2 regions of the Vreelandella venusta genome follow, and region 1 is predicted to be linked to the other one. Evidence: predicted binding sites of a transcription regulator. Region 1 holds the regulator's gene; the other holds the start of a gene.
The links. The regulator PhoB, encoded in region 1, activates phosphate uptake and scavenging genes when phosphate is short. The targets are predictions, from matches to a motif close to TGTCATANNNNTGTCANA.
Positions count from the first base shown of each region.

Region 1 (5,039 bases):
CGTCGTCGTCAACTTCAATACAAGCACTGCCATTCGGCAGGGTTTTCCAGCGAAGTGTTATTTGGCTTCCCTCTGGCGTATACCGCACAGCGTTAAACACTAGGTTTGAGATAGCGCTATGCAGCTCCTGCTCGCTGCCGATCAGACGGGCATCGCTCTCAAGCACGACTTGAACACTATGCTGTTGATTAGAGAGCGCCAACGCATCGCGACGAATGGCGTCGAGCATTGGCCCTAACGCCAACGCATGATGATCTTCGCCACCTTGTTCAATTTCTAACCGAGAGAGCAGTAGCAGGTCATTGACTAAGTTTTGCATACGTTTCGTCTGCTCTTCCATCTGAGCAATACCTCGGCCCAAACGTGGTGGAAGCTGCTCTTTTAAGTCGCTGTAGGTTTCTAAATAACCCGTCAGCACCGTTAGCGGTGTGCGTAGCTCATGGGAAACATTGGCGACAAAGTCACGACGCATCTGCTCTAAACGATGCAAGCGAGTAATATCTCGCGCCATTACCAAGCGCTCATCATCACCATAGAGAGTAATTTGATATTGAAGGATATGCCGTTCATCAATGGGCGACGTTAAGGTCAGTGGTTCACCGTATTTACGCGCATTAAAGTAGCTGATAAATCGTGGATCACGAATTAGATTGGTAATGTGTTGGCCACGGTCGTGGGCTGTTTGTAGGCCCAGCATTTCTGTCGCGGCGCTGTTCCACCACTCCAGGTCGCCATGTCGATCTAGCATAACGACACTGTCACGCATCGCTTCGGATGATTCTTGAATACGTGCAAGGGTGGCACGCAAGCGGTTTTGGGTAATCCGCTGGCTCTTTTGGTAGCGATACAAGCGATCAAAAAGCTCGCCCCACATGCCGCTCGCAGCAGGGGGTTCATCATGAGGATGAAGCGTTAACCACTCAAAGAGCGCGCGCAGTTGGCGCAGTTGATACACCAGACAAACAGCAAGCCCCGCAGCGACTCCAAAACCAGGCGTACCCAGCAACCACCCTAAGCAAGCGCCCAAAGCGGCAAGCCACACAATTCGCCATAGTTCTCGGCTCCACAGGCGCACCGTTACACCCGCGCAGAAAAACGGTACCCAGTGCCTCTCACCGTTTGAATGAGACTCTGGTGAGCTTCTCCTAAGGCCTTACGTAGACGTCGGATGTGAACATCTACCGTGCGTTCTTCAACGTATACGTTACCACCCCAAACTTGATCGAGCAGTTGGCTACGCGTATAGGCACGCTCTTGGTGCGTCATGAAAAACTGCAGCAGACGATACTCCGTCGGCCCCATTTCTAACGCCTTACCGTACGCACTCACACGATGGCTCACTGGATCTAATAGCAAACCATTAATTTCGATAGGGTCTTCGACACCTCGGGGGGTAGTGCGTCGTAATACTGCTTTTAAACGGGCCACCAGTTCACGAGGAGAGAAAGGCTTGGTGATATAATCATCCGCACCAGCCTCAAGCCCTTGAATTTTATTATCTTCTTCGCCTTTAGCGGTCAGCATGATAATAGGCACCTCGGCGGTGGCTTCTTCACGCTTTAAGCGTCTTGCAAGCTCAATACCACTGGTGCCCGGCATCATCCAATCCAACAGAAGCAGATCTGGCTGGTGGTCAACCATCATGGCGTGGGCATCCTGGGCGTTATCCGCTTCAAGAACGCGATAGTCAGCCATTTCCAGCGCCACTGCGATCATCTCGCGAATAGGCGCCTCATCATCGACAATCAAAACGGTCTTGGCGGTCATTCCAGGGCCTCACGGTGTTCAATGAAAACTAATGTAAAAAAATAGTTCAAAAAAATTCAAAGACATGTCAGTGACAATAACACCATGACTTAATGACAATTTTATGACATAGAGGATATTTAGCCAGTTATTGGCCACCAACTTAGTGCAATACCTGCAAAAATTAACAACCCAGACCAATGGTTATTAAGAAACGCCTGGAAGCAACGGTCGCGCTCACGGCCAGCGATTAATCGTTGTTGATGGACAAACGTGGCGGCCATAGCAGCTAACCCAAGCCAGAAAAAGCCACCTAAACCAACGAGCCATCCTGCCCAGGCAAGTAGTCCAAGTGTCGCCACTTGCAGCACACCAATGATCAGACGATCAGCGCTACCAAACAGCACCGCGGTAGATTTGATGCCTATTTTTAGATCATCGTCGCGGTCGACCATGGCGTATTGAGTATCGTAGGCAACGGTCCACAGCACATTAGCGCTAAACAATAGCCATGCTTCAAACGGTACATGGCCCAATATCGCACCGAATGCCATGGGGATCGCCCAAGAGAACGCAGCCCCTAACACTACCTGAGGTAAATGGGTGTAGCGCTTCATAAACGGGTAAATGAACGCTAAGACAACACCCCCTATCGACAACAGCACCGTAAACCAATTGGTCAGTAGCACTAAAATGAAAGCAGTGGCTACCAGCGCGATAAACAGCAGCTGCGCCTCGGTTTCACTGATACGACCAGTGGCTAGCGGACGATGTTTAGTGCGCTTTACATGGCCATCGAAATGACGATCAGCGTAATCATTAACCACGCAGCCCGCAGCGCGCATCACATAAACGCCAGCAATAAAGATCAGCAGAACATTCCGCCCAGGCACGCCCTCTGCCGCTATCCACAATGCCCACAAGGTGGGCCACATCAATAGCCAAGTACCAATCGGGCGATCCAATCGCATTAAATGTAAAAAATCAGCCACCCGAGCCCATCCCGTTGGCCTCAACAGAGAACGGTCCATGCTTACCTCTCAAAAAGAAAACGCTGGCGATAGCCTAGCGCGAAGACAGGGCAAGATCATCTGCCATGGTCGATAAAAAGTATTCCTGCACTAACAGCGACAGCCCACTGTGCTGAAACACTGAGCGCCGCCCCCATACGCTGTCTAAAAGCGACGCAGAATGTTCCGCGACAAAGCGTGGCTGATGGCGAGTGGCGTAGAGTGGCCCACGCACCAAGTCAGGTTGCTGAAACAACCAGCTGCCTAATGAACGCTCGCCAAGCCCTTCTAACCCCTTACCTTGTAATTGACTGAGTGGCGCTACCGAGCGTGCGACTACCCAGGGCTTATCGCCGATACACAACGCGACTTCTCTCAGCCATGCATAGCGGCGCGGTTCAATTCCCAGCGCTAGCGCTTCATCCCGCAGAGGTAAGCCAATCGTTTGACGTAACAATTGCACCCGAAATGCGTTTGTGCCGCCTGCGACGGTTAACCGCATCGTTAAGGAGTCCGTCGAGGCCACCCACTGCCACCACGAAGCGCTCATTGCAGGACGAGCCGCAGCAACAGGAAGCCAGTGAGGAAATAGTCGATGAGGAAATAGGCAAGCTTGCCGAACAGTAGGGGCGATCACCAAAGTCTCCAAGGCGGTCAATACACAGAAAGCTAGTGTAACATGGTGACCTCACAGGCTTTTGTTCCGCCGACTTTTGGTGACTGCATGCCCTCACACGAGATATCGCGATATTCCCATTCGGCACTGATTATTATTGGCACCGGCATGGCGGGGATTGGCCTTGCGCGCGCCCTACGCCGACAAGGCGATACACGTGCCATTACCCTTATCAGTGCCGATAGTGGCGATGATTACAGTAAACCGCTGCTTTCTACTGGCTTTGCGAAACGCTTAACGCCAGACCAACTCGCCCAACGTGACGCCAGCGGCGTCGCAGAAGAACTGAATGCTGAGTTAATTACCCACACCCAGGTCGCACACCTACATGTGGATAACCAATGCATAGAACTCAGTAATGGCCAACAGCTCCACTATGACGATCTAGTGCTAGCCACTGGGGCAGCGCCCCATACGCCGTTCAGCGTTCCCGAGAGTGTCACCAAACGATGCTTTACCATCAACGACTTAGATGAGTATCGCCGCTTTTATGCCGCATTGGGCGCAGCGCCCACTCAACGTGTTGCGGTTGTTGGTGCCGGGCTGGTGGGCTGCGAGTTCGCCAATGACCTCCATGCTGGCGGCCACCAAGTCACCCTCATTGCGCCAGAAAGCACCCCGCTGCAACGTCTACTGCCCGAGCCACTCGGCCAAGCGCTGGCGGATGCTTTCCAAGACGCGGGCATCCAACTTGCTCTAGGGCATAACCTGAAAACGCTCGCCCTTAGCGTAGATAATGCCCTATCACTCCATCTTGATAATGGCGACGTCTATGCTGCCGACATCATATTACTCGCCACGGGCTTAGCTCCGCGCACTCAACTTGCTGAAGCAGCCGGGCTGGCGGTTAGCCATCGCGGTATTGTGGTTGATCGCCAGCTACGCACCTCTCAACCGAACATATTTGCGTTGGGCGATGCGGCTTGCGTTGAGGGAGTTAACGCTATGTATGTTCAACCCCTGCAGGCAAGCGTAAAAGCGCTAGCGACAACACTCGCCGGAAAACCAACCAGCGTCAGCTTTGGGGCGTGGCCCGTCATTGTGAAAACACCATTACTTCCCGTGGTTGCCTACCCTCCAGCAACCACGCCAGCACGGTGGAAAATTGAGGGAGAAGGCGGTGACATGACAGCCGTTGCTGAAAATAAAGACGGTCGTTTGATTGGATTTGCGTTGACAGGCAGCTGCGTGAGAAGGAAAGTGGAGCTTTCCAGAGTAGCACCTGCGCTGCTAGGCTGATTTTCGCCGCCTTAGCGACTAGGCTAAAAAAGTTAACCAGCTGGGCAGTGCTTCTAACAACACAGATGAACTTACGCTTGATTTCCACATAGGGAGATACCTTTATGCGCAAACCTGAACTCGCAGCTGCAATTGCTGAAAGTGCTGATCTATCCAAAGATAAAGCAGGCCAAGTCCTGAACGTTATCTTGGACGAAATCACTAACAGCGTTGCCAAAGGCGAAGATGTCGCTCTGATTGGTTTTGGAACGTTTACCGTACGCCAGCGTGCCGCACGTACTGGCAAAAATCCCCAAACTGGCGCGCCGTTACAGATCCCCGCCAGCAAAAACGTTGCGTTCAAGCCGGGCAAAGCGCTTAAGGACGCC
Region 1 covers NZ_CP065135.1:4,335,514-4,340,552, forward strand. The annotation lists gene phoR (phosphate regulon sensor histidine kinase PhoR) at 1-1,075, opposite strand, end outside; gene phoB (phosphate regulon transcriptional regulator PhoB) at 1,078-1,767, opposite strand; gene ubiA (4-hydroxybenzoate octaprenyltransferase) at 1,887-2,777, opposite strand; gene IR195_RS19965 (chorismate--pyruvate lyase family protein) at 2,812-3,393, opposite strand; gene IR195_RS19970 (NAD(P)/FAD-dependent oxidoreductase) at 3,481-4,671, shown strand; gene IR195_RS19975 (HU family DNA-binding protein) at 4,776-5,039, shown strand, end outside.

Region 2 (5,039 bases), 480 kb from region 1:
AAGGGCGTTTAGCGCGATCCTCCGCCACGTACACCCCTGTTGAGCCAAAGTCACCGGCAGTGGTGTTCGCTCCACGGCAACGCCATCCTCACGACCCGCCCACACTAACGGTTCGCTATGCACCACATCACCGCGCGCCGCCTGACCAGGCTCTCCCCCCATCACCAATGCTAAGTCGAGTTCTCCCTCATCCAGCCTAGCGAGCAAATCTTGACTGCGCCCAACGACGACATCGATCTGCACGGCTGGATGCGAGCGAGCAAACTGCGCAAGCACATTGGGTAAAATACGCCCAACGACGTCGTCAGTGATCCCCAGCCCCACGCGCCCCTCTATGGAGGGAGATAAAAACTGAGTCACGGCTTCAGCATTGAGCTTAAGCAGCCTTCGACCATAGCCCAGGAGTACTTCCCCCTCGGTAGTCAGGCGCACATAGCGCGCCTCTCGCACAAATAGCGTTTGCCCAAGCGTTTCTTCTAGCCGTTTGATCTGCATGCTCAACGCAGATGGGGTACGAAATAGCTGCTGGGCGGCGCGGGTGAAGCTGCCGCTCTCCGCAATCGTCACAAAGGTGCGTAGCACCTCGCTATCGAGTAGCGGCAAGGCAGCTCGGCTGGGAGCTATGGTCGATATTTGATTCATCACGCCCACTCTTCAGAAAAACTTAACGATCAGTGTAGATCTTTTCGTTTGATTGATCCAAGGCGAAGCTCCAAGCTGTTCACAAGAGGTCGCGACCCTCTCACTTATTGACCACAAACCATACCTGTCCAGTCAGTGCCCAGACACCGCTGCCTGCACAGTCGTTGTGAAAAAAGAGGTGCGCGATGAAGTGTGAATATTCAGCCCAACATGCCCAAAATGCATGGATAAAAGCTAGCCAATTGGCGCCGCCCCCAAAGCCGCCACAAGTAGATTTTTACATGCCGGCCATGCCGTCAATGAGGCTAATTCGCGCGCTAGATATGGGCTGGTGGCGTTTTCGGCGGCGCTGTCTTTTCCGCCGCCATATACTGCCGCTATTGGCCTACGATGATCAGGTGCTGATAGATATTGGCCATTGCCGCGAAGATATTCTCTGGGCCAACAAGCTCCCATTGAAAATCGACGCCATCCACGCGTTAGAAGCCCGGCAGAAAAAGCGGTAAGCCCAAAAGGCCCAGGATCAAAAAAAGCTCCGAACCTTTCACAGGTTCGAAGCTTTTAATGGAAGCTCTCAATAGCGTTTTAAGCACCCACAATGGTGACTAAGACTCAACCGCTATTTTCACACTCCTACAGGCCCACCATCGCGCTTCTGAATAACAACGGTAGATGCCCGAGGACGTACTTGGCCACTGGTCTCAGCGGTGGCATCTTGGGTCAGTGCGCTACCATCCGCGGGCCAGTTGCCGGGGTGCTGAATATTAATAAACAGCGCCGTTTTATCCGGTGTCGCAAAAATGCCGGTCACTTCACAACCGTTAGGCCCTACGGCGAAGCGTTTCAGTTGCTGCTGATTGCTATTGTTAATCACCGGGCCAGTACCTTGAATCTCGTCCAGGCTTTTAGGCACCACGGCTAATAGCTGGTCGTTGGTGTACTCGGTAATGCCTTCGTAGCCATTATCGGTCTGAATCCAGAGTATGCCCTGACCATCATCACGCTGGTCAAACCAAAGACCATCGGGGCTAGCAAACTGGTTCATTTCAGTCAGGCCGGAATGATTGCCTTCATCATTAGTGGCGGCACCAAACACAAATACTTCCCAGCGAAAGGCATTCGGCAGGCGGCTTTCACGCCAGCGAATAATGTGACCTGCTTCGTTATTAGCGCGTGGATTAACAGCGTTGGCCGGGGCTGTCTCATAGCCTACCCCTAGCTGAGCAATGTCATCGCCTTGATTGGTGAAAGTAGCCGCTGCGGCTTCTTCACTGCGCTTCGAATTATTGGTCAGCGTTAGATACACCTCGCCAGAGGAAGGATCCACGGTTGCCCACTCCGGGCGGTCCATCGGTGTCGCTCCCAGTAGATCCGCTGCATCACAGGTGTTAATAATTACCCCAGCTAAGTCATCCTCTGCCAAGCCCAAAGCCGTTGCCAACGAGCGGCCATCGCGTGTTTGCGCGCTAGGTGTTAGCGGCAACCACTCACCGCTGCCATCAGCGTTGAAGCGAGCCACATAGAGGGTGCCGTTATCCAGATATTTACTACCAATGGCGAGGCGGTCATACGCTTCACCCGGACGATTGGCATCGGCGGGATCCCAGGCAGCGTCAGAAACGTATTTATAGACGTACTCGTTGCGGGAATCGTGGCCAGAGTAGTACACCACAGGCTGCCCTGCTTCCAGCTTACCCAGCCAGCACCCTTCATGACGGAAACGGCCAAGTGCCGTGCGTTTTACTGCGTGAGCATCACTATAGGGGTCGACCTCAACCTGGTAGCCAAAGGTGCGCGCTTCGTTGCGGTAATCATCTTCAGCACGCTCGCCCCGTGGCGTGATATTGAAACGGGCAAATTCATCGTTTTCTTCAGAGGCATCGCCCGCCGAGGTATCCCAACCATAGCGGCTTTTATCGGTAGGAATACCAATCCGCGCGTCGTCCTGGAAGAGTTGGCCGTGATTAACAAACACATTGGGCCAGTTCTCTTCGCAAGCGATATAAGTACCCCAGGGCGTTAACCCATTACCACAGTTGTTATTGGTGCCACGGGTTTGCGTACCCGCTGGAGAGAAACGCGTTTTCACATAGTCACTGCCTGCCACTGGGCCTGCAATGTCCATCACCGTCGCGCTGGTAAGACGGCGGTTATAGCGGGAGCCAGGCACATGCGACCAGTGTCCGTTAGCGTCTTTCTCAACTTCCACAATAGTGACACCGTGAGCGTTGATTTCAGTACGCGACTCTTCGGCGGGGCGCTTGCCTTCAGCATCAGTGGGGCCACCTTGAGGAGCCCACAGCGCATCTTGTTCGATATATTCGTTGTTGAGCACCAGCACAAAGCGCCGTGAGGCGTTATCGGCATCCAGAGCAAAACCAGCCATTCCATCGTGGTTCATACCCACACTCGCGGCTTGGCGCTCGGCAGTCATTGGCTGGTCGGACTGCCAGCTGTCACCAGCGTTCAACGGTGTGCCCCACGGCACCAGCACTTGGGCAACATAGCCTTCAGGCACTACGACAGCATCTGTTAGCGATCCTTGAACTGCCTCAAACGCCAGCGTCAACGGCGTTTTTTGCGCCCCGTTTGAAGCCAGTGCTTGGGCGGCACCGCCAAAGCCAAGCATTGAAGCGGCAGCCAAGCCTAAGCCGCCTCGCATTACCGCTCGCCGAGAAACATGCTGCGCTAACACATCCGCAAATGGCTGGTTGCTGCTCTGATTAAACAGGCGATGATCTTCAATTTCCTTGCTCATAACAACGCTCCTCTCGTCACGGTTAACACGCGCTAGTTTTATGTTAAAAGGACACTAATCAATTTAAATGACAGGGTAATGACGAGAACTCTACTGTTAGGTGAACGCTCATTCGCAAGCTATTCCCCACCTTTTAAAACGGGCTGGTTTAGCATCTGCACAGTGGTTAGGTAAGGTTGGGAGTGATGGTTGTGAGAGGTAGCCAAATCTGCTAAATTAATGCTAATAGTTATCATTAGCACAGGAAACGGCCTCTCATGCAGCCCAGAAAAAAAGACATTCCGCCAGAAAGCTCGCCTAGCGCATCTCGCGAAGTGACAAGTCAGGCGCTGCTTGATCAAGACGGTCAATTGGTTATTCACCATGAACAGCGACGCTATGTGCTGCGACGCACGAAAAGCGGCAAGCTGATCTTAACGGCGTAAGCCTTTTTAAATAATCACGTACCTACTACTAACCCTTTTAGCCAGCCAGGTAGCCCATCGCACCCAGCCAGCAACATTATCCATCACTTTCTGCTGGAACTGTCTGGCCCATGAAACCAACTCACACGTTAGGCTTTTGCCTTACCTTACTCCCTCTTTTGCCTGCCAACGCCAACGACTCAGACTTAGCCCCGCTAACAGTCACCGGTACCCGCGCTCCGACGGACCTGTCCCGTGCACCGCTGATTATCGACATCATCGACCGCCAAGACGCAACGCTTGCCACCGCGAGTCGCGTTGAAGACGTACTGAGCCGCCAGCCTGGCCTGCATGTGGCTGGCCAAGGGCGCCGTAACGGTCAAACACTGAGTATGCGTGGCTTCGGTAGCAATGGTGTCCTGGTGCGTTTGGACGGCGTTCGCCAGGATATTTCCACCGGCCATGTGGGCAACTTCTTCCTCGACCCAGCGCTGATTCAAGAAGTGCAGATTGCCCGTGGTTCGCTTTCCAGCCTGTACGGTAGCAATGCCATGGGTGGCGTTGTTAGCTTTACCAGCGTCGAGGCCAGCGACCTATTAGCCCCAGGTGACGATAGCGGTGCACGTCTTTCCCTAGGCGGGGCAACAGCGAACGACGAGCTACGCGGCAATCTAACGGCATTTGGCCGTCGCGATACAGCTAATGGGCAAGTGGACGGGCTATTTTCGGTGGGTCGCAGCGAGTCCGGCGATATTCGTCGCGCGGGCGGTGATGAAGCAGTAGAAGATGCCAGCCTCAATAGCCTGCTTTTGAAAGGCGGCTGGGAACCAAGCGATGAGCAGCGGGTGTTTATTAGCTGGCAGCACTATGCTGAGCGCGCCACCCAACCCGCTAATCCGCAGCAGCTATCAACCAACGCTAGCAACCCATTACGCGACCGTGATGTTGAGAGTAATAACGTACAACTTGGCCACCGCTGGCAACCGAGTGGGGCCACTGAAATCACCTCTCAGCTTACCTTTAGCCAACAGGATATCGACGAGCCACAGGCTAACCGTACCCTTGAGCGAGTCGGCTTGCAAAGCGATGGCTATCACAGCATCGACCATGGCTGGCTTTCACAAACACTGGTGTTTGGCGCTGAACTGGAGCAGGCCCGCCAACGGCCTAACGGTGAAGCGAATGGTTTCCCGAAGGCTGATATCGATACTCAGTCAGCCTATCTTGACACCACC
Region 2 covers NZ_CP065135.1:3,857,272-3,862,310, forward strand. The annotation lists gene IR195_RS17935 (LysR substrate-binding domain-containing protein) at 1-642, opposite strand, end outside; gene IR195_RS17940 (hypothetical protein) at 828-1,148, shown strand; gene IR195_RS17945 (PhoX family protein) at 1,268-3,400, opposite strand; gene hemP (hemin uptake protein HemP) at 3,658-3,825, shown strand; gene IR195_RS17955 (TonB-dependent receptor domain-containing protein) at 3,936-5,039, shown strand, end outside.
Region 2: IR195_RS17945 (PhoX family protein) is a predicted target of PhoB. The motif match lies at 3,467-3,484, and genes of this name have one in related genera.